DNA from 3 places in the Moraxella sp. DOX410 genome. Region 1 is predicted to be linked to each of the others. Evidence: predicted binding sites of a transcription regulator. Region 1 holds the regulator's gene; each other region holds the start of a gene.

Region 1 (8,057 bases):
CAGCCAAATTATTGGACAGGGCTGCGACCGATGACACCGTCAAATGTGCCAATTATCGGTCGCGCGGTCAATCGCCACGGACGTATTGATAATTTGTATCTCAACACCGGACATGGCACTTTGGGCTGGACGCACTCGAACGGCTCAGCAAAAGCGATTGCTGATATCATGCAAGGGCGTCAGCCACAAGTAAATTTTAACTTTGTGGGCATGCAGGATTAAGGGATTGGGTTGGAATACTGGCGGATTTTGGAAAGGTCACAGTAAAGGTCGAGCCTTTGCCAACCGTGGAGGTGATATCAAGGGTGGCATGGTGCTGATATAAGACATGCTTGACAATCGCTAGCCCCAAACCGGTACCCCCTGTGTCACGGCTTCGACCCGTGTCCACGCGATAAAAACGCTCGGTTAAGCGCTGAATATGGCGCTGCTCGATACCAATGCCATTGTCGGTCACGCTAAAACATACCCCCGCGTCACACTCATGCCAGCTAATACTAATCTCCCCACCTTTGGGGGTGTATTTCATGGCATTGGTAATCAGGTTACTGAGCGCACTTCGCAGATAATCTTCATAACCCAAAATATGTAACGTGCTGTCGATATGCAAATGAATCATATGGTCGTATGACTTGTTGTACATTTGCGCATCGTCAAACAATTGCATCAGCATTTTGGGAATATCAATGTCTTTGGGCTCAGCGGGCTTTTCATCGTTCTCTAGTCGAGATAATAACAGTAAGTCATTGATGATGTTATTCATGCGCTGACTTTGCTGCATCATCTGAGTAAACGCGCGAGCAATACGCGGATCTAAATCAGGCTGTTCACTCAAAGTCTCCACATACCCCATGATGACGGTAAGCGGCGTGCGAAGTTCATGCGAAACATTTGCCACAAAGTCTTTTCGCATCTGTTCTAAATGCTGAAAACGGGTGACATCATAAATCAGCAGTAATTTTTCTTGCCCAAATTTGGTAATCTTGCACTGCACATAGCGCTCGATATTAGACGGGTTATGGATACGCACACCATCTGGATAGTCTTCAATGTGGTGATAATATTGATGAAAAAGCGGGTTGCGAATAATGGTCAACACATTGCGACCTTGGTCGGGCGCTTTAAATTGAAAAAGCCGCTCGGCAGAGTTGTTCCACCATTCGATACAGTCATTTTTGTCAATCAGCATAATCGAGTCTTGCAATGCGCTTAGCGAGTCGCGCACTTTTTGCACCAGCGAAACGGTTTGCTGATGCGCCAATTTCTCTTGGCGATTGACTTGGTAGATATTGCTGGCAACGACACTAAGGTTGGACTCAAATGCAGGCGGCGGCTCATCGGGATTTTTGTTATACCATGCTTTAAAGCGTTGTATTGACCATAAAAAATATAGCTGATACAGGCACAGCCCTATCGCCAGTCCCCAACCCCAAAACCCTAATAGCCCGCCAATCAACAGCCCGGCAACCCCAGCTGTGACGACGGGTGAAATGCTCGCCCACATATTAATTTTTCTAGCATCCATTGAGAAAGCTTACTATAGCGAAGTTGGGATAAGTTGGCAAAAATTTCAATGCGATTAATAAGGCTATTGTTAGTCGATTTTATTAGAAAAGCGATAGCCTGTGCCACGTACAGTTTGGATATAGTCCGCAAACCCAAATGGCTCAAGCACTTTACGCAGGCGGCGGATATGCACGTCAATGGTACGATCTTCGACATACACATTGCCACCCCACACTTGATCGAGTAGCTGGGTGCGGGTATAAGCGCGCTCAGGATGACTCATAAAGAAAGCAAGTAGCCGATACTCTGTCGGTCCGATATCTACCGCTTTGTTATTGGCACTCACGCGCTGACTGGCAGGGTCTAGCGACAAGCCGCCTACGTCAATGGGTTTTTCGCCTGACAATGCGCTACTACGGCGCAATACCGCTTTGATACGGGAAACCAATTCACGGGTGGAAAACGGCTTGGTGATATAGTCATCTGCCCCAGCGTCAAGTCCTTGGACTTTGTTGTCCTCTTCGCCTTTGGCGGTGAGCATGATGATAGGAATTTCAGAGAGCATTTCATCTTTTTTCAGGCGGCGGCATAAATCAATGCCTGATAGCCCATTGGGTAACATCCAATCTAATAAGATAAGGTTGGGGCGATGATCTACCGCCAAATGATGGGCTTGAGAGACTTCTGAGGCTTGCAAACAATCAAATCCTGCCATCTCTAGTGTGGTTACGATCATTTCTCGAATGGCAGGCTCATCTTCCACTACCAAAATAGTTTCATTTTTCATAAATTTCTCAAGCGATAAAGTAAGCAACTGTTTACCAAAATAATTTTATGACAATAATATTACAATGCCCATATTACAACTTCAGAATATGACAAAAAAATGACAACGATAAGTTTTTAGAGGTTTTATTTGTGCTGTTGTAAAAAATTCGGCGTTTCACTCAATTTTTATTACTTAATATAGGTCGCATCACAGTTCAAAAATAAAATTTATCGGACCATCATTGCAACTGCTGACTTGCATATCTGCGCCAAATTCGCCTGTTTGCACAGCTGCATATTGCGTCTTGGCATACCCTACTATCTGGGCAAACAAAGCTTCGGCCGTGTCGGGTGCCATCGCAGGCTTAAAATCAGGACGTCTACCCGATTGGGTATTGGCAAGGAGGGTAAACTGCGACACTAACAGTAAGCCGCCATTAACCTCTTGCACATTTTTATCCATTTTGCCTAGCTCATTTTCAAATACGCGATAGGTGAGGATTTTATCAATCATTTTTTGCCCCATGGCGAGCGTATCATCATGCCCAAGGCCAAGGTAAACAAGTACGCCGTGTGCAATCTCGCCGACGATTTGTTGTGAGTGAGGCGCTTGGTTAACTGCTACTTTGGCAAATTTCACCCGTTGTAGTACTGCTTTCATGATTTTTCCTATCCGTCAGTTTGAGCGTAAGCGGCTTAACTTAACAGCTAGCTTGTCGCTTAACTCGTAGCCCAGTGTTTAATATACCGTGATTCTAAGGGGGATTTTGATTATAATAAGCCAACTTTAAAATGCCAATCTCGAGTAACTTATGACCTTGTTTACCACATTACAATCGCTTGTCCCACAACAAAAAATCAGTGAAATCGCAGGTCGTCTTGCCCAAAGCCGTCATCCGATGGTGAAAAAAACCTTTATTCGTACCTTTGCTTCGGTGTATGGCATCAAGCTAGAGGAATATGCGCGCGGTAGTTTTTCTCAGTATGACAGTTTTAATGATTTTTTTACCCGTGAGCTCAAAGACGGCGCGCGCAAGATTGATGATGACCCAGATGCGCTTATCTGTCCTGCAGATGGCATGATATCGCAATTGGGGCAAATCGATAAAGACCAAATCCTGCAAGCCAAAGGCAAATCGTATGAAGTTGGGCAATTGCTCGCGGATTATGAACTTGGTAAAGCCATGCAAGAGGGGAGTTTTGTCACCGTGTATTTGGCACCGACCAATTATCACCGCGTGCATATGCCGTTTGACGGTACCTTGGTAGAGACCATCTATGTGCCAGGACAGCTATTTTCGGTCAATAACGAGACCGCTGAAAACATTACCGATTTGTTCGCCCGTAACGAGCGCTGCGTGTGTGTGTTTGATACCGAATTTGGTAAAGCTTGCGTTGTGCTAGTCGGGGCGATGATTGTAGCAGGGATTGAAACAGTGGCCACAGGCAAAATCAAACGTAGCGATCGCGTGCAGCGTCAAACCCATCACATGACGCTGAAAAAAGGCGATGAACTTGGGCGGTTTTATTTGGGCTCAACGGCGATTGTGGTATTACCAAAATCAGCGGGCATGGCTTGGGGTGCAGGTCTTTATAATTCAGTGCCTGTGACAATGGGTCAACGTTTGGGTACTTTTTTGCAGTAAGCTGTCAAGGTATAGGCTAAAAAAGGTAGCAAAGGCTGCCTTTTTTATGCTGTGTTTTAGCCAATCTGCATGGTTGATTGCTCACATAAACTAAACGATAACGAAAAATATTTTAGGGAAATTTGTTTATAATAGCCGACTTATAATTTTTGCCTGCTTTTTTATTTAGACGCGCTTTTTTATTTAAATTGATCACTATGAACCTACCGCCAACACCGCACCCCCAACCATCGCACGACTTAGACTATCCAACCGTTTGGATTATGATTTTGGGGTTGATTATTGCCATCGGTCCGCTGTCGATTGATATGTATTTGCCGGCTTTGCCCAGTATGGCACAAGATTTTGGCGTGGCAACGGCTTTTATGTCCAATTCGGTGCCTGCCTATTTTGTGGGATTGGTGGTCGGGCAGTTGTTTTATGGTCCGATTTCGGATCGGATTGGGCGCATTAAGCCCTTGTATGTGGGCATGGTACTGTATGTGATTGCTTCGGTGATGTGCGCCACCACCACCAATGAATACGTGTTGTTTGTCTCACGAACGCTACAGGCGTTGGGCGCGTGTGTGGGAACGGTGGTGTCGCGGGCGATGATTCGTGACCGCTTGCATCCCAAGCAAATGGCAAAGGCATTTTCGCTGATGGTCCTAGTGATGGGGATTGCGCCGATTTTGGCACCAAGCTTGGGGTCGTTGTTGTTAAAAGTCGCCAGTTGGCGGGTGATTTTTTGGTTTTTGGCAGGGTTTGGTATTTTAAATATCGTGCTGACCCGGCTGTTTCTGCATGAAACCTTGACCGATGAGTTTCGCAACAACCGTCCGATGAATGACGTGCTCAGTCAATACTGGGATTTGCTTAAAGACACCCAGTTTAATTATCCTGCGATTGGTGCAGGGCTGCTGATGGGTTCGATGTTTGTGTATATCAGCGCGGCACCTGAGCTAATTATGGAAGGGTATGGGGTGACGCCGCAGCATTTTAGCTGGATTTTTGGCATGAATGCGGCAGGTTTTATTGGGTTGACACAGGTCAATCAATGGCTGGTGAACCGTTATCGTCTAGTCAGCTTGCTGCGATTTGGGGCGGTGATGCAAGTAATCGCGGCGGCGTGTTTGATGCTGCTAGGCTTAGTTTTTGGCACGCAAGCTTGGCTACCGTTGGTGCTCGCCAGCATTTTTTGTTGTATTGCAGGGTTAGGACTCACTCAGCCCAATTCAGGTGCCATTGCTTTGGCATTTCAAAAACGCCGCGCTGGCATGGCGAGTGCCTTGCAAGGCTCACTTAACTTTGTCGTCGGTATTTTTGGCGGATTAGTATTAAATATCCTGCCCTTTAATCCCGTGGCCAAGCTGGGTATTACCATGTTTATGCTCATGACTATTGGCGCATTTTTGGTATTTCAAATCGACAAAAACCTCGATGTGGCGGATGTGGACTAAGGATTAATCAAACCGATACACATCCATACCCAAACTAAAATGGGCAAAACTTTCATGCACGATGCTCATCTTTGTGCCTGCGCCTGCCGCAAAAAATAACGGCAATAAATGCTCAGGGGTGGGGTGATTGTGATGGGCAAATGGATGTGACCGCCAATCTAAAGCCGTTGGCATATGTTGTTTGAGTTGATGAATCAACCAATATTTAAATTCACGTGCCTCAGCATCCACCTCACCGCTATCAAACTGTACCTGCGCCAAATTATGGGTGACACTGCCAGAGCCGATGAGTAATACTTGCTCTGCCCGTAGGGGCGCCAATAAAGCCCCTAGCTGAAAACACGCATAACTATCAAAATGCTGCGGTAGCGAAAGCTGCACAATCGGCACATCTGCCTGCGGATACAAATGCACCAGCGGCGACCATACCCCATGATCAAACGGACGCAGTCGATTGACCGACGTGTTAACGCCCAAAGCCTGCAACTGCTGTGCCAGCTGCTCGGCAATCAGGCTATCACCTTTGACAGGATAATCGATTGTATACAGCGCTTTTTGAAAGCCGCTAAAATCATGCCAAGTAGCGGGCGCGGCATTGCCATTAATTTCTAGATGCTGGCTTTGCCAATGCGCAGAAATGATGATAATCAAGCGTGGTTTTGGCATATTTTGCCCAAATTTATTCAGCGCTTGGGTAGTACGGTTGTTTTCGATGGCAATCGTCGGCGCCCCATGTGAGATAAACAAACTGGGCAAGGTATAAAGCGGGTACGGTGTTTTGGGTAAAAATGGCTGCAGGCTGATTGGTTGTTTTTCGGTTTTTTCCATCAATTTTCTTAAAGTTGCCGTGATAAATAGAAATGATAACGAATGAATAAGGATTAACTAAAAAGGATAAGGATTAACTAAAAAGGATTAATAGGATAAATAAGGGAAAAATTCGCAAAAACAAGCCATGTCAGCGATTCCATACATAATCAGATATAACAGGTTGACGGGAAAAACTTAAAAATAATCACCGCGATGATACGGATGATGATGGATAATGGTCATAGCGCGGTACAGCTGCTCCATCAGTAGCACACGCACGAGTGGATGCGGCAAGGTAAGATTGGACAGCGACCATTTGAATGTCGCATGGGCTAATACCTCTTTTGAAATGCCATCAGCACCCCCAATCACAAACGCCATATCGTCACCCAACTGCATGGCTTCGCCAACTTTAGCCGCTAAATCTTCGGTTGATAGATTTTTGCCGCGGACGTCTAGGCAAATCAGCTGCTCGCGTTTGCCTGCTGAATTTTTGGCTTGGTGCGCTTGCAGAATTAGCCCGCCTTCGGTGATGGCATATTTTTCAAGTTCGGCAGGCGAGGGGTTTTTGGTACGTTTGCAGGCGGGGATTTCAACGATTTCGGTGCTGAGCATCGGCTGAATACGTTTATAATAGTCGTCAAATCCCGTCTGCACCCAAGCTGGCATTTTTTGTCCAACGGCTAAAATTCTTGCTTTCATGGGTTCCCCTCTGTTATTTTTTTGACCAATCTATGTCGCTGTCTATATCACTGTGGTAATTCACCGTTAGCCATTGAACACTCGCTATCGAAGCCAGCTATATTAAGGCTTAATTCCAGCTATATTAAAGCTTAAAACGAACCATTTAAAAACCCACCATTTAAAAACGCTTGCAACGCACCCATATACAAGGCGATAAAGCCTAAAAACCTAAGCTGAGCTAAAGCCTGAACTAAAACTAAGCTTAGCAACAAAATTTTAACATGATTTTATCGCTGTGATGGATAATACTTCCCCTAGCATTTAACTAAGGTGATAAAATAATTTGCATGACAAAGTTTAAATGACAAATTTTAAATGATAAGAAAAGACGACAACAATATGAAAAATTGGCAAGACCCCAATGCCGCTGTTGAAGCAGCCAACTATGACAACCCGATTCCAAGCCGCGTACTGATTTTGCAAACCCTACTTGAGCGCGGACAAGCTACCCAACACGAGCTTGCGACGATTTTTGATTTAGATGACAACGAGTACGATGCACTGGGTAACCGTTTAAAAGCCATGCTGCGGGATGGACAATTAAGCCGTGATGCCGACGGCGGCAATCCTTACATTTATCGCCCATTGACTGAGAACGATGCTGTGACTGGCGTGGTCGCTGCTCATGCCAAAGGCTTTGGCTTTGTCGTGCTTGAGGATATGCCGGATTTGTTTTTGAATGAAACTGAAATGCGCTGGGTATTTCATGGCGATAAAGTAAAAGCCATCGCTACTAGCACCGACAACCGTGGTCGTATGATGGGACGTGTGTTGTCGGTGGTATCCCATGCCCAGCTACAATATATCGGTAAACTTGCAAAAGATGACGATGGTTACTTTGTAGAACTCATTAGCCCAAACAATCATCAACCGATTACGGTGACGGAAGAAAACGTCGAAGCGCTACAACTTAAAATTGGCGACCCCGTCAAAGTCGATATCATCGACTATCCCACCCAACATGAATACGCAACGGGAAAAATTACTGAAAGCTTGGTCGATGATAACGAGCGTGAATTGATTATCAAAACCACGCTGCTAAATTACGATATTCCCCATGAGTTTAGCCCAAAAGTCATGCAGCAAGTCGATGCGTATAAAGAGCCGACGCAAAAAGATTATCAAGACCGTATTGACTTACGTG
Region 2 (8,057 bases), 1.1 Mb from region 1:
GGACCCTTTGTGATGAATAGCCAAGCCGAAATCCGTCAAGCCATCTTAGATTTTAATGCAGGAAAATTTGGCGGTATTCAATAAATTTTTCGGCTAAAAAAAAGCGATATCATGGATTTGATATCGCTTTTTTATTACTTATTTATCTTGATTATTTATCTTGGTAGGTGCAAAGATAAGCCGTTTCTTCGTCAATTTTGACTTTGAATTTTTGGTTGGCATCGACAGTAAAGGTTTCATTGGCTTTAAAAGTTTGCCAGTCAGTTTGGTTTGGCAATAGTGCTGAGATAGCCCCGCTAATGACGGTCATGGTTTCAAATTGACTTGTGCCAAATTCGTATTCGCCTACTTTCATCACACCCACGGTCGCAGGTAGGGTGGCTGTTTGAAAACCGATTGATGCCACATTGCCATCAAAATATTGATTGACTTTTAGCATAGTTACTCCTCAAAATTAGCTACTATAAACCGATTATCATAAACTTTTTTGCCCAATTATCAATCCTATTTTCCAAAAAACGCTGGCAAAACTGCCAAAATCTGGCAAATACTTTTACCGCAATTTTTGTAGTATTTTTATATCAATTATTCCTTAACAATTAAAATTTCCTATTTTTGTGCTATATTCAATTTTTTTACCACAGTTGTTATGTTTGTACGCATTTGGCTTGTATTAATTGAGGTTATTGCTTTATGTATGTTAAATATTCGTCGTCTATCGTCGCTTTATCGCTCTGCTTGTCGCATCGTTTTGCTGGTCAAAAACTGGCATTGCCTGTCAGCTTGGCGGCATTGTTGGCAGCTTGTTCATCAGCACCTATTCAAACCCAACCCCAAAAATTACCAGGTACGTTACCGACTGCCCCTGTGGTGATTACGGCACCCCCGAAAGTCACGCCCGTGCCACCTGTGACTGTTCCAACCAATCAATACAGCAGCTTTTATCAGTGGAAATCGGATTTTATTGAACGCGCCGTGCAAAAAGGTTACCCCCGTGCTGATGTTGAACGCTTGCTGTCAAGCGCCAACTACAGCGAACAAGTGGTGTCACTGGATAAAGGACAGCCTGAATTTGCCAAAATGCCTTGGGAATATATTGATGGTGCCGCATCGAGTGGTCGTGTCAGTGGCGGTCAGCGCAATTTTGCCAGCCAAAGCGCCCTACTTGATCGCATTGAAAATCAGTATGGTGTGCCAGCCTCTATTGTGACTGCCATTTGGGGCATGGAATCTTCTTATGGTCAAGGCACAGGCAACTCTTCACTGGTCAATAGTTTGGCGACCTTGGCATATGATGGTCGCCGCCGCAGTTTTGCAGAGGATCAGCTGCTCGCGCTGTTGTCGCTGCTTGAGCGTGGTGATATTGATTGGTCGCAACTGCGCGGCTCTTGGGCAGGTGGCATGGGGCATACCCAATTTATTCCCAAAACTTGGTTAGATGAAGCAGTAGATGGCAATGGTGATGGTCATCGTAACCCTTGGCATACCGCTGATGCGTTAGCCTCTACCGCAAGCTATCTTAAAAATGCCGGCTGGCAACGTGGCATGGGCTCTTACTATGAGGTACGATTACCGAATGGTTTTGATTATCGCCAGGTCAGTACCAAAAAAACCATGGCAGACTGGCAAAATTTAGGTGTTCAATTTATTACCCCAAATGCGCCTATGGATGCGATGGCAGAATTGTGGCTCCCTGCGGGTAAAGAGGGTCCTGCGATTTTATTAACCAAAAATTTTGATGCTATTAAGGTATACAATAATTCCTCCAATTATGCCATGGGGGTGAGTTTACTTGCCAAAGCCATTATCGGGCAGCCAGGCTTACAGCAATCTTGGCCACGCTATGAGCAGCCACTTGCTACTTATGAAGTACGCCAACTGCAACAGCATTTGACGGCAATGGGTTATGATACTAAAGGCACAGATGGCGTCGTAGGCACCAATACCAAATTGGCATTTCAGCGCTGGCAAGCCGACCACAACCAAATTCCAGATGGATTCATCTCAAAACGCTCGGCAAGTGGGCTGATTAATTAGTATATTTCTTCATAAAAAAGCCACCGAATGCTTCAGGTGGCTTTTTTATTTAATTATCCATACTAAATTCTTCAGCGTAACTATTCCAACCCAGTTTGGTACGGCAAGCTTCAAAAAAATCCACCCCAGGTGGGTGTAATAGTGTAAGTTTGTTAGGATGCTTGTGAATCACTAAGCGCTGGTTTTGGTTGAGCGGCACCGACGGTTTGCCATCTGCACTCACCATCGGCTGGGTGCGGTTATCTTTATGGATACGGATTTTTATTTCGCTATTGCCGCTGACCACAATCGGGCGGCTTGATAAGGTATGTGGATGCATGGGCACCAGACAAATGGCATCCATACTAGGATGAATAATCGGGCCGCCACCTGATAGTGCATAAGCGGTGGAACCCGTCGGTGTGGAGGCAATCAGACCATCACTGTGCTGACGATAGACATTCAGCCCATCAATTTTTAAATGAAAATCTAGCATATGCACTGATTTTCCTGCATGCAGCACAATGTCATTTAGCGCCATATCTTCATAAATCACATGCGCACCTTGACGGATTTCCATCTTTAACAAGAATCGATCTTCAAGCTGATAATGACCTTGTAAAATACTGGTCAATTTTACGTTTAAATCATCAGGGTAAATGTCAGTTAAAAACCCTAAACGTCCGCGGTTTACCCCCACTACGGGCACTTTGTGTTTGACCAGTACTTGCGCGGCATGTAGCAGCGAGCCATCACCACCGACCACAATGACCAAATCACAAGCACCGCCGAGCAAACTGCGTTCAATAGTAGCAATCTCGCCCAAACGTGCAAAACTCAATGCCGGCAACCGTGCCGTCTGATGGTCAATTAATAAAGGCAACCCTTGCTCATGAAAAAAGTCACAAATTTGGTAGATACTTTGAATGACACTTGGCTTGTTGGCACGACCCATAATGCCGATACGCCCAAAGGCAGGATTGGGAATAAGTGTGGACGTCATAGCAGAAAATTAACTGATAAAGATTGAACTATTTTATCACAGCTTACTGGCTCACGTTATGCCCAATCAGTATTTTATATTACAAAATTGCTAATCTTCGTTGTGCAGTTTAGGTATACAAACTCGCTGCTATTTGCTAATTTAAGGTAATTGATATCTAGTTAACTTTTGAAATTTTTTAACTCTTGGGAGCAAATTTTTATGGCAAATCCGATTATATCCCGCGCTGAACTTGCGGTTAGCACGACACCGATGACGGTCAAAGGGGTCATCCGAAAAACCTCTTTTCTGTTAGGTTTGACGACCTTATCGGGTGTTGGATTTTTTGGCTATTGCCTAGCTAGTGGCGTCACTTCAGGTTTTGTTAGTGTAGCGGCTTTAGCCAGTATCTTGGTGGCTTTTGTATTGAGTATGGTAATTATCTCAAAACCCCACATAGCTAAAACACTGGCAATTCCTTATGCAATTTTAGAGGGCATCGTGATTGGCGCGATTTCTCTCTTTGCTAGCATCAAGTTTCCCACAGTTGCGCCGACGGCGTTGGTCGCAACTTTTGTAACCGCTGCAGTGATGCTGGCGCTTTATCGCAGTGGCGTGATTAAAGTCACCCAAAAATTTCGTTCTGTGATGATGTCTGCTGTGATTGCTATTATGCTGGTGTATCTGGTACAAATCGGGTTTAGCCTATTTGGTAGCTCACTGCCGTATTTGTTTAGCGGTGGCGTGGTGGGTATTGGTTTTAGCTTGCTGGTGATTGTGATTGCATCACTGAGCTTGTTATTAGATTTTGATAGCGTTGAGCGAGCTTATGCTGCAGGGGTGGATGAAAGCTATGAATGGGTACTAAGCGTTGGTATCTTATCAACACTGGTATGGATGTACATTGAATTTGTGCGTTTACTGCGTTCACTGCAAAACTAAGTTTTATCAAATAAAAAACACGGTTTAAAGTACCGTGTTTTTTATGGCTTGTAGTTTAAGGTAATAAGCGTTCCATCACCCATTGCTCGTCAGCTAGCGAATAAACAATGCGGTCGTGCATACGATTGGCTCTACCCTGCCAAAATTCAATTTTTTCTACCGTCAGCAGATAGCCTCCCCAAAATTCTGGTAAAGGAATTGGGTTGTCTCCATACTGCACAGTTAATTGAGCAAATTTGTCTTCCATTACCTCGCGGCTAGCAACCACGCTGCTTTGTGGCTCGCTGACCCAAGCGGCTAATTGGCTATCACGCGGGCGGCTATGAAAATACTGCGCGGATTGTTCACGGCTAACCTTTTGCACAGCGCCGGTAAGACGGATTTGTCTTTCTAGGCTTGGCCAAAAAAATAATGCTTCAGCATTGGGGTTGGTCGCCAAATCACAGCCTTTGGCACTGTCATAATTGGTATAAAACACGAGGCCAATGCCCGCGTTTTCCAATTGGATAATTTCACGCATCAGTAAAGTGCGCACACTTGGCTGCCTATCACGGCCACAAGTCGCCAGTGAAAACGCATACGCTTCCCCTTGCTTGGCATCAATTGCTTGTTGCACCCAAGTTTGTAGTAAGCTAAACGGCTGCTCTGGCAAGTGTGATTCGATAAGCTCGCCTTGCTCATACGATAATCGTTGACTGGTAAAATCAATACTCATGTTTTATCCTTATAAAATGTCAACTTTACGCCATCACTTGCCGTACTTTTTCAGCAAGTTCATTGGCTAGCATATCACACTCAATCTCATCATCGCTTTCGACCATTACCCGAATCAATGGCTCTGTACCTGATTGACGAATCAGTAAACGACCCCGTCCTGTCAATTTTTCTTCGGCATCTTTAAACGCATTTGCCAATTCTGGGAAGGTGTAGGGATCTTGTTTTTGCACCAATCTGACATTGACCAATTTTTGTGGTAGCTGCGTATAACCCTTCATCAGCTCTGATAATGATTGTTTGCTCTGTGCCATCACCGCAAGCACTTGCAAACCTGCCACAATCGCATCGCCCGTACTGGCTTTATCTAGCGTTAAAATATGACCCGATGACTCACCGCCCAGTACCCAGCCATTTTTCTCAAGTCCTTGCATGACATAGCGGTCGCCAACTTTGGCGCGCTCAAAGGCAATACCGGCTTTGTCAAACGCCAATTGCAGACCCATGTTGGTCATCAATGTGCCTACCACGCCATCGACTTGTTGCTCTGCTTGGGTGGCTAAAATATATAAAATGCCGTCACCATCAACCAACTCGCCTTTTTCATTGACCATGACGATACGGTCGCCATCGCCATCTAAGGCAATACCCACTTGGGCATCATGGTCAAGCACCGCTTGTTGCAAGTTTGCCGGATGGGTAGAGCCGACATTGTCGTTGATATTAATGCCATCGGGTTTATCGCCAATCGCAATTACGGTTGCGCCTAACTCACGTAATACACGGGGTGCGACGCTGTATCCTGCCCCATTGGCACAGTCAACGACGATTTTTAGGGCATTTAAATTTAGATTATAGGGGAAAGTGCCCTTACAAAACTCGATATAGCGACCTTTGGCATCCTCCACACGATAACTTTTGCCTAGCGCTTCTGGGGTGTCAATAACGACATTGATATCTTTGATTTCATCAATTTTTTCATTGATGGCTTGCTGAATGTCATCTGACAGTTTTTTGCCTTCATTGGAGAAAAATTTGATACCGTTGTCATAAAAAGGATTGTGGGATGCGGATATCACCACGCCCGCATCGGCGTGAAAACTTCGGGTCAAATGCGCGATGGCAGGGGTTGGAATGGTGCCTAGCATATGCACATCCACCCCTGCGGCGTTAAATCCTGCTTGCAGACAGGCTTCAATAACATAGCCAGAAAGCCGTGTATCCTTACCAATGACGACATTGGGACGATGATTTTCATTGAGGGTCGCTTGGTTGGCTAGCAGCACTTTACCCGTGGCATAGCCTAATTTGATTAAAAACTGCGGATGTATCGGAAATTCCCCAAACTTACCACGAATACCATCAGTACCAAAATAACTCATTTAATTCTCCTTTGCCGCCCGTTGTTGTTATCAAAATATAAAATTTTAGCATAGCAAAATTTCACGCATGTTGCGACATCTGTTTGTTTTTATGAGTCATGGCGCAACCTGTTACTTTAGGCGATAAAACTTTAGGCGATAAATTGGGCTATAAAAAAACTGGGTATTTAACCCAGTTTTAGCGCAATCAACGTATCACTTAGTTTACACGGTAATTGGGGGCTTCTTTGGTGATTTGTACGTCATGTACGTGAGATTCTTTCATACCTGCCGAAGTCACACGCACAAACTGTGGTTTGCTACGCATTTCTTCGATATTGGCACAGCCTGTATAACCCATTGACGAACGTAAGCCACCGGCTAATTGGTTGATGATTCCGTTCATTGGACCTTTGTAAGGGACGCGACCTTCGATACCTTCGGGTACCAATTTTTCTACCCCTTCTTTGGCGTCTTGGAAATAACGATCGGATGAGCCGTTTTGTCCTGACATCGCACCTAGCGAACCCATACCACGATAGGCTTTGTAATAGCGACCTTGGAATAGCTCAACCTCCCCTGGCGCTTCTTCGGTACCGGCAAGTAGCGAACCGACCATGATACAAGAGGCACCCGCTGCTAACGCTTTCGCCATATCGCCTGAAAAACGGATACCACCATCGGCTATCAGTGGAATGTCATTTTTTAGCGCATCAGCCACGTTGCTAATCGCTGAAATTTGCGGCACCCCGATACCTGCGATGATACGTGTGGTACAAATAGAGCCCGGACCGATACCCACTTTGACCGCATCGGCACCCGCATCACGCAACGCTAGCGCCGCATCAGCAGTGGCGATATTACCGCCAATCACTTGGATGTTTGGATAGTTCTTTTTCACCCAAGCCACGCGATCGATGACGCCTTTTGAATGACCATGTGCGGTATCTACGACAATCACATCCACATCAGCAGCGATGAGCGCTTCAACGCGGGCTTCGGTATCTGCGCCCGTACCCACTGCAGCGCCAACACGTAAGCGACCTTTGCTATCGCGGCAAGCATTTGGGTTGTTTTCAGCTTTGGTGAAATCATTGACAGTAATCAAGCCTTTTAATTGAAAATTGTCATCCACAACAATCACTTTTTCGATGCGGTGTTCGTGTAGCAAACGTTTGATATTCTCTGTCGGCTCGCCTTCTTTGACTGTCACCAATTTTTCTTTTGGGGTCATGATATTGCGAACAGGCTGGCTTAGGTTATTTTCAAAACGGATATCACGGTGGGTGACGATACCGACCACTTGATTACCTTCTACCACAGGCACACCGCTGATTTTGTTTTCTTTGGTGATGCGGAGCAGTTCGCCCACACTGGTATCAGGTGATACACTGATAGGATCCACAACGGTACCGGCTTCAAATTTCTTTACGCGTCGAACTTGCATGGCTTGTAAATCAATGTCCATGTTTTTGTGCAAAATACCCATACCGCCAAGCTGGGCAATGGTAATTGCCATTTGCGATTCAGTCACAGTATCCATCGCAGCAGATACGATGGGTAAGTTTAGCTCAATACCGCGTGTCAAACGGGTTTTTAAATCTACCATCTTAGGCAAGACTTCAGAATAAGCAGGTAGTAGCAGCACATCATCAAAGGTAAGTGCTTCATCAACGATTCGTAACATAAACACCTCGGAGCAGTTAAGCGTAGTTAAATAGTATTTAGAATTTTGTCGTGGTGAAAAATTTGACAGCCAAAAAACCGCAAAAGGCTGAACAGTTCCCTGCCCAGCCTTGTGGTTTAGTCTGTTGTCAGCTTAAATCGCAATTGACACCATCTTTTATTTAAGTTTTAAATTAACCGCCTATTTTAGATAAAAAACATGTCTATTGCAATCATTTTTCTAAATTACACCGAGATAAAGCGCATATAAGCTTACATAGCGGGCGGTCTTAGCAATCGTCACCAACAGCAAAAAGCGCCAAAACCGTTCACCGAACACACCGGCAAACAACGTAATCGGATCACCGATCATGGGT
Region 3 (8,057 bases), 410 kb from region 1:
GCAATATGAAATATTAGGTGAATCTATTGACGATGCCGCAGGTGAGTGCTTTGATAAAGCCGCTAAAATGCTAGAGTTACCTTATCCTGGTGGACCTAATATTGCCCGCTTGGCGCAAACAGGCAATCCATTAGCCTATGAATTACCGCGCCCGATGCTCGGCAAAGGATTGGATTTTTCTTTTAGTGGTATGAAAACCGCCGTGCATAATTTGATTAAAGACCATCCAACCGATAGCCATAATCCTGAGCATGCCCAGACGCGCGCCGATATTGCGGCAAGTTTTCAATATGCGATGGTCGATACGTTGGTGAAAAAATGCGTTAAAGCCTTGCAGCAAACAGGCATGAGACGCTTAGTAATCGCAGGCGGGGTGAGTGCCAATCAACAACTACGAGAATCGCTAGCTGAGGCATTAGCCAAAATCAACGCCACCGTGCATTATGCACCGCCTGCCCTGTGTACTGACAATGGCGCCATGATTGCCTTCGCCGGGTGGCAGCGCTTGAACGCCGGCCAACACGATGAGCTAGCGGTTAGCTGCTTGCCGCGTTGGGACATGACAATGCTGCCTGCTGTCAATCCAGCTAACCCATAACCATCTATAAGGACTTGAAGATGCCATGGCTGTGGATAGGACTGGGGGCTGCATTTGGGGCAATGCTGCGCTGGTGGTTATCGAGAATCAACAGCGTACATTCTTGGTTGCCCTATGGCACACTATCTGCCAATGTATTAGGCGGGCTGTTGATGGGATTTGCCTTGATACTTACCCAAAAGATGCACCCAAACTTACGACTGTTTATCACCACAGGTTTTTTGGGGGGACTAACAACGTTTAGTACGTTTAGTGCCGAAGTGTTTACTTTGTTGAATAGCGGCAAGGTAGTGCAAGGTTTAGGCTTGATTGGCATCCATGTGTTTTTAACCTTGGTTGCGACTGCCATTGGGTTTTATAGTCTTAAATTGTTAAATTATTGATAACTTTTCAACTTGTTAATTTTTTCACCTTTTCACTTCTCATTCACCGCTAAAGGTTGTAAAGCTGCTCAAGGCTTTGTGAATCGATAAGCGAGTTAAATCTTAAATCCCCTTATCGCGTCTCACCTATAGCAGCGTGTGCCATCCGTCAGCCATTAAACTGTCATGATACTGTCACATTTCTTTGTAATCATATACACAATTTTTATACAAACCGAAATATGGTTATTATCATGACAGTTAAATCGGTCAGCTGTGAGTTATATCAGCATTGAGCTATCATAGTGAAAATAACCAGAAAAGTTAAATCGTACCGTTGGTGACATTTATTTCATTCAGGCAGTTTCATCGTAAACTCAAAAAACGTTTTTAGGAGCTATCCATGCGTTATTCATTATTAAGTGTTGTCGTAGCATCGACCTTAGCGTTAACCGCTTGTGGCAACAAACAAGCAGACAATCAAGCAGCGGGTGCCTCAGCAACGTCAAGCACTGCGACAGGCGCGGCAGGTAGCGACAAAAACGCCGTATTTACCATCACAGGTGCAGGCGCCTCTTTCCCACAACCTATCTATGCTAAATGGGCAGGTGAGTTCAAGAACGCCACTGGCGGTCAAGTGAACTACCAATCAATCGGTTCATCAGGTGGTATCAAACAAATCCAAGCCAATACCGTTGACTTTGGTGCGTCGGATGCGCCTTTAAGCAAAGAAGAGTTGGATAAAAGCGGTTTAATCCAGTTCCCAACCGTTATCGGTGGAGTTGTACCGGTTGTTAATATCGATGGTGTTGCACCAGGTCAATTAAAACTAGACGGTGCCACCCTTGCCAATATTTACTTGGGTAAAATCACTAAATGGAATGACCCAGCGATTACCGCATTAAACCCAGGCGTGACACTACCAGATGCGCCAATCACGACGATTTTCCGTTCTGACGGTTCAGGTACAACCTTTAACTTTGCAAGCTACTTAGCGGCTGTATCACCAGAATGGAAAGCAGGTCCAGGTGTAGATAAATCCATTAAATGGCCAACCGCTGCGACAGGTGCAGGTGGTAAAGGTAACGAAGGCGTGGCAAGTAACGTCGCTCGTGCCAAAAACTCAATCGGTTATGTTGAGTACGCTTACGCAAAACAAAACAAAATGTCGCATACACAGCTTAAAAACGCGGCGGGCAACTTTGTACAACCATCGGCTGAAAGCTTTGCCGCTGCAGGTAATGCAGATTGGAAAGGTACACCAGGCTTTAACATCGTATTGACTAACCAAGCAGACCCAAATGCCTGGCCAATCTCTGCGGCAACATTCATCTTAATCCATACTAAACCAACCAACCCAGAAAACGTCAAAAATACCCTTAAATTCTTTGACTGGGCGTATTCAAGCGGTGATGAGCTAGCAAAATCCTTGGACTTTGTACCATTCTCAGCAGAAAGCAAAGCTATCTTCCGTGACGAGTGGAAAAAAGTTGTAGGGGCTGATGGTAAGCCACTATTTAGCTCAGATGCTGCCACAGCAACTGCGTCAGCGGCAAAATAATCTCATGATGATGGTTAACAGTTAACAGGGTTAGGCATGTCAAACGATACGTAGAGCAATAAACTAGTTAATGCTCTACGTTTTTTTTTCAAATTTCTAGAATTAGTAAACTAAAACTATTTTTTGATGGCTGGGTTCTTATGTCGGATTTACACGCAAAACTCGCAAAGCAAAAACAATTAGACTGGTTGTTTGTCAACGCGACTCGTCTTTTTGCGTTTATCGTGCTGTTGTTGTTAGGTGGTATCTTAATCTCACTATTTCTTGGCGCATTGCCAAGTATGAAAGCGTTTGGCATTAACTTCTACACCAGTAAAGACTGGGATACAGGGATGGATGTATACGGCGCACTCGCACCAATCTATGGGACGCTAGTGACTTCTGTCATTGCCATTTTGATTGCGGTTCCTGTAAGTTTTGGTATTGCCATGTTTTTGACAGAGCTTTGCCCCAATTTTTTAAAACGTCCTTTGGGTATTGCCATTGAGTTGTTAGCAGGTATCCCTTCAATTATCTATGGTATGTGGGGATTTTTCGTATTTGCGCCTTGGTTTTCAGAACATATCCAGCCCTGGCTGATTGACCATTTGGGTGATGTGCCTTATGTGGGTCGTTTATTCCAAGGTGCGCCGATGGGTATTGGTCTGTTCACCGCAAGTTTGATTTTGGCAGTCATGATTATCCCGTTTATTGCATCGGTCATGCGTGATGTTTTCTCCATTACGCCAAAAATGCTTAAAGAATCTGCCTATGGTTTGGGTTCAACCACTTGGGAAGTGATGCGATACGTGGTGTTGCCTTATACCAAAGCCGGTGTGATGGGCGGTATCATTTTGGGATTGGGTCGCGCATTGGGTGAAACGATGGCAGTCACCTTTGTTATTGGTAACGCTTATAACGTCAGTCCAAGTTTGTTCCAGTCAGGGGTGTCAATCACTTCGGCATTGGCAAATGAATTTGCAGAGTCTGAAGGCTTGCACCAATCATCGCTATTACATTTAGGTTTCTTACTATTTATCATTACCTTTATTGTACTGGTGATTTCAAAATTGATGCTCAGTCGTATGGATAAAAATGCGGGTACGAAATAAGGACGCTGGGAAATACTATGACTACTATCAACATGAATCGTAATAACGCCATTTACAAACGCCGCCGTCTAAGCAATGCTTTAGGACTGATATTTGCCGGTTTGTCCATTGTATTTGGCTTGACCTTCTTAGGTTTAATTTTATTCAAATTGTTTTTATCAGGCTCGCATGCGTTATTGACCATGCCCATTTTTACTCAAGACACCCCATCGCCAAACGAAATTGGCGGTCTTCGCAATGCGATTATCGGCTCAATCATGGTGACAGGATTAGGGCTTGTAGTCGGCACACCGATTGGTGTGATGGCAGGTATTTATCTTGCTGAATTTGCCGAAAACAGCTGGCTTGGTAAAGTCACCCGTTTTATGAACGACATTTTGCTATCCGCACCCTCCATTGTGATTGGTCTATTTATTTTTGCGTTGATGGTACAAGGCCGTAACTTCTCAGGTTGGGCAGGTGCAATGGCTTTAGCGCTATTGGTTATTCCTGTGGTGGTACGTACCACTGAAAATATGCTGCGTCTAATCCCCAATACATTGCGTGAAGCGGCTTATGCGTTAGGGACGCCAAAATGGAAACTGGTAACATCGGTTACTTTACGTGCTGCCAAAACTGGGGTATTAACAGGTATCTTACTGGCATTTGCGCGTATCTCGGGTGAGACTGCACCCTTACTATTTACCGCGCTTAATAACCAATTCTTTAGTACCGATATGGGTCAACCCATTGCCAACTTACCAAACGTGATTTATCAATACGCCAGCCAACCATACCCTATTTCAAACCAATTGGCTTGGGCAGGTGCGTTACTCATCACCTTGGCGGTATTAACATTGAATATTTTGGCACGTGCGCTAAGTGGTAAAGAGCAATCATCACATTGATGATCAATAGAAGATTAAAGCTATTTGCTAGTATCAAACAAATTTTATTAAGGTATTCATCATGACCGCAAAAATGCAAATTCGTAATTTAGATTTTTATTACGGTAAATTTTTAGCCCTTAAAAATATCAACATCGATATCGCTGACAAAAAAGTTACCGCGTTTATCGGACCTTCAGGCTGTGGTAAATCAACGTTACTGCGTACTTTCAACCGTATGTATGACCTATATCCCGGCATGAGTGCCACGGGGGAAATCAACCTAGATGGACAAAACATCTTGGATAAATCGGTGGACGTCAACTTGCTGCGTGCTCGCGTGGGTATGGTATTCCAAAAACCAACGCCATTTCCGATGTCAATTTATGACAACGTGGCATTTGGTGTGCGTCTGTACGAAAGCTTAAGCCGCGCTGAACTAGACGAGCGCGTTGAATGGGCGCTCAAAAAATCGGCACTGTGGACTGAAGTCAAAGATAAACTTAAAGCATCGGGTCTGTCATTGTCGGGTGGTCAGCAGCAGCGTCTGTGTATCGCCCGCGGTGTGGCAACCCGTCCTGAAGTATTGCTACTAGACGAACCCACCTCGGCACTTGACCCTATCTCAACAGGCTCAATTGAAGATTTGATTTCAGATTTAAAAAATGATTACACCATCGCCATCGTCACTCACAACATGCAGCAAGCGGCACGGGTGTCTGACTATACCGCGTTTATGTACTTGGGCGAAATGATGGAAATGGGGGATACTGATAAAATGTTCACAAACCCAGACCGTAAAGAAACTGAAGAATACATCACGGGTAAATTCGGCTAGGTTATTTTGTTATTAGGCGATCTGCGCGTCATTTAGTCAATCACAATACCTCGCTACTTTGCTGCTGCGGGGTATTTTTTTGCCTAAACTTCTCGGCACAATCAACGTAAAATAAATATTGATAACGATTCTCATTTACACTATAATTCGCCAATTGTCATTATTTTTTTTATTATTTATTCGTGTTTACTTTTAAGGATGTTTTATGTTGAGCCGTACTTTTACCTTATCAATATTACCTCTAGCGATATCTGCATTACTATTGACGGCTTGCCAAAAAACCGAACAAAAAACAGAGGTAGCGCCTGCTGCAAGTAGTGCCGCAACAGCGCCTGCAACGACTAACGCTTCTGCAGTCACAGCATCAGCACCGGCAGCAGTGGATATGAGTAAAGAAACGGCGGAATATAAAGCTTGGGTACAAACCCAAATTGATAGCTTGCTTACCGATACCCAAAAATTTGTCGCACTGCTCGAAGCGGGTAAATTAGAAGAGGCGAAGGCGTTATATCCAAAAGCGCGCATGTATTTTGAGCGATCAGAGCCGATTGCTGAAAGTTTTGGCGACCTTGACCCGCGTATCGATAACCGTGAAGCCGACCTTGAGCCCAATGAAGTATGGACAGGCTTCCATGCGATTGAAAAAATCTTGTGGACACAAAATACCACCAAAGGCACCGAACAACTGGGCAAACAACTGATTGCAGATGTCAAAGAATTGCACGCCAAAATTCCAACAGCGGAGGTCACAGGCGACTTGATGGTGCAAGGTTCAGTAGATTTGCTCAATGAAGTATCAACAAGCAAAATCACCGGCGAAGAAGAAATTTTTTCGCACACAGACTTGTATGATTTTAAAGCCAATATTGAAGGTGCCGAGAAAATATTTGCCATTTTAAAACCAAAAATCCAAGCCAAAAACCCAGCTTTAGTCACGGAGCTTGAGCAAAAATTTGGCGCAGTCAACCAACTACTTGCCAAACACCAAGTCGGGCAACAAGACTATAAATCCTATAAAGAGTTAACCCCTGCAGATACCAAGGCACTAGCCGAAGCGGTGAATAAACTCGGTGAACCCTTAGCGCAGATGGGCATTGTATTGCAATAAGTCAAAGGTGAAGCAAAAAATTGCTTCACTTTACGGTTTTAGGGTGGCATAAAAAGGTCAGTACGGTGTTAGGGGCAGTATGAAACATAGTAAATTAGATAAGCAAGCGCAAGAAACAGGGATGGGATTAAAAACGTCAAATCGTCGCAGTTTTTTACGCCAATTTGGTGCGCTCAGTATCGCAGGCGCAGGTTTAGCCGTGTCAGCCTGTCAGCAAAAACCAAGCGAAAACTTACCTAACTTGCAAGCTTTGGATGGCAATCAGTCCAAAGATAGCGATAAAAACGAAAATCCTAAACATGCTGGTAGTGATGCCAATACTACCAAAAATAGTTTTGCCGATGTCAAATATGATTTTTATGGCGAACACCAAGCAGGCATTACCACGCCGTCACAGCGTAATATTTATTTTTTGGTGATGGATTTACATACCGACAAGCTCGACGATGTCAAACAGATGTTCAAAGACTGGACAACCTATGCGGCCAATTTGACGCAAGGTAAAAACATCAAAGCGTATGAAAAAAACCCGTTTGTGCCCCCGACCGACACAGGCGAAGCAGACAGCATGGGCGCGTACGGATTGACGTTGACCTTTGGTATTAGCCCAAGTTTTCTCAAAAAAATGGGACTTGCCCATAAGCAGCCCAAAGAATTCCAAGACTTACCCAAGTTCCCACGCGATCAATTACGAGAAAACTTGACGGGCGGTGATATCTGTATTCAAGCCTGCGCCGAAGATGCCCAAGTGGCATTCCATGCGGTACGGCAACTGGTTCGCCAAGCGCGTTCTAATATCACCATGCGTTGGAGTCAGTCAGGTTTTGTCGGGTTTGATACCGGCAACCATACGCCCCGTAATTTATTCGGTTTTAAAGACGGCACCGCCAACCAAAGCACCATCAAAGCTGCGGACAAAAACTTATGGGCGGATGCGCCCGATTGGATGAAAGGCGGCACTTATTTGGTCACCCGTGTCATCCAAATGCATCTTGAAACTTGGGATCGCACCTCGCTTAAAGGTCAAGAAGACACCTTTGGTCGACATCGTGATAGCGGTGCGGCGATTGGACAAAAAGGCGAATTTGACACCTTTGATGTGCACGCCAAAGACGCGCAGGGTAAAGCAGTGATACCTGAAATTTCCCACATGGGACTGGCAAAACGCACAGGCGTGGAGATGCTACGCCGTTCGTATTCTTACAGTAGCGGCATTAACCCAGCCACGGGGCAGTTTGATTCGGGGCTGCTGTTTATTTCATTCCAAAAATCGCCCGAACAATTTATTATTATCCAAAATGCCCTAGGTCGTCTTGATAAAATGAATGAATACACCACCCACATTGGCAGTGGGCTATTTGCTTGCTTCGGTGGTATCCCGCAGGGTGGCTATATTGGACAAGCATTATTTGAAGCTTAAGGTTAAAATGCAACCTGCATCAGTTAAAAACAGACGGTTAAAAAGTTACTCATGATAAATATCACCCAAAAAACCTTGCTAAATTTTGGCCTAGCAAGTTCGCTGCTCATCACCAGTCAAGGCTTACAAGCGCAGCAACCAACGCCTGCAAGTGCACAGATAGCGACGCAAGCCAGTCAACCAGCCAGCAAAAAGCTGAATTTAAGCCCTATT

What was found. The regulator PhoB, encoded in region 1, activates phosphate uptake and scavenging genes when phosphate is short. The targets are predictions, from matches to a motif close to TGTCATNAANCTGTCATAA.
Region 2: a site for PhoB is predicted at 3,053-3,071, ahead of RNZ41_RS05915 (NAD(+) kinase). Genes of this name have one in related genera too.
Region 3: a site for PhoB is predicted at 1,132-1,150, ahead of pstS (phosphate ABC transporter substrate-binding protein PstS). Genes of this name have one in related genera too.

What each region holds. Positions count from the first base shown of each region.
Region 1 covers NZ_CP135138.1:211,686-219,742, forward strand. The annotation lists gene RNZ41_RS00975 (D-amino acid dehydrogenase) at 1-222, shown strand, start outside; gene phoR (phosphate regulon sensor histidine kinase PhoR) at 197-1,525, opposite strand; gene phoB (phosphate regulon transcriptional regulator PhoB) at 1,595-2,293, opposite strand; gene dtd (D-aminoacyl-tRNA deacylase) at 2,483-2,935, opposite strand; gene asd (archaetidylserine decarboxylase) at 3,087-3,920, shown strand; gene RNZ41_RS01000 (multidrug effflux MFS transporter) at 4,118-5,359, shown strand; gene RNZ41_RS01005 (DODA-type extradiol aromatic ring-opening family dioxygenase) at 5,363-6,187, opposite strand; gene rlmH (23S rRNA (pseudouridine(1915)-N(3))-methyltransferase RlmH) at 6,365-6,871, opposite strand; gene rnr (ribonuclease R) at 7,229-8,057, shown strand, end outside.
Region 2 covers NZ_CP135138.1:1,336,430-1,344,486, forward strand. The annotation lists gene RNZ41_RS05900 (pirin family protein) at 1-84, shown strand, start outside; gene ppnP (pyrimidine/purine nucleoside phosphorylase) at 152-439, opposite strand; gene RNZ41_RS05910 (lytic murein transglycosylase) at 694-2,037, shown strand; gene RNZ41_RS05915 (NAD(+) kinase) at 2,087-3,019, opposite strand; gene RNZ41_RS05920 (Bax inhibitor-1/YccA family protein) at 3,221-3,940, shown strand; gene pdxH (pyridoxamine 5'-phosphate oxidase) at 3,996-4,655, opposite strand; gene glmM (phosphoglucosamine mutase) at 4,681-6,036, opposite strand; gene guaB (IMP dehydrogenase) at 6,236-7,702, opposite strand; gene RNZ41_RS05940 (YqaA family protein) at 7,922-8,057, opposite strand, start outside.
Region 3 covers NZ_CP135138.1:618,397-626,453, forward strand. The annotation lists gene tsaD (tRNA (adenosine(37)-N6)-threonylcarbamoyltransferase complex transferase subunit TsaD) at 1-598, shown strand, start outside; gene crcB (fluoride efflux transporter CrcB) at 619-981, shown strand; gene pstS (phosphate ABC transporter substrate-binding protein PstS) at 1,364-2,521, shown strand; gene pstC (phosphate ABC transporter permease subunit PstC) at 2,662-3,612, shown strand; gene pstA (phosphate ABC transporter permease PstA) at 3,630-4,499, shown strand; gene pstB (phosphate ABC transporter ATP-binding protein PstB) at 4,561-5,316, shown strand; gene efeO (iron uptake system protein EfeO) at 5,522-6,424, shown strand; gene efeB (iron uptake transporter deferrochelatase/peroxidase subunit) at 6,504-7,844, shown strand; gene RNZ41_RS02900 (FTR1 family iron permease) at 7,896-8,057, shown strand, end outside.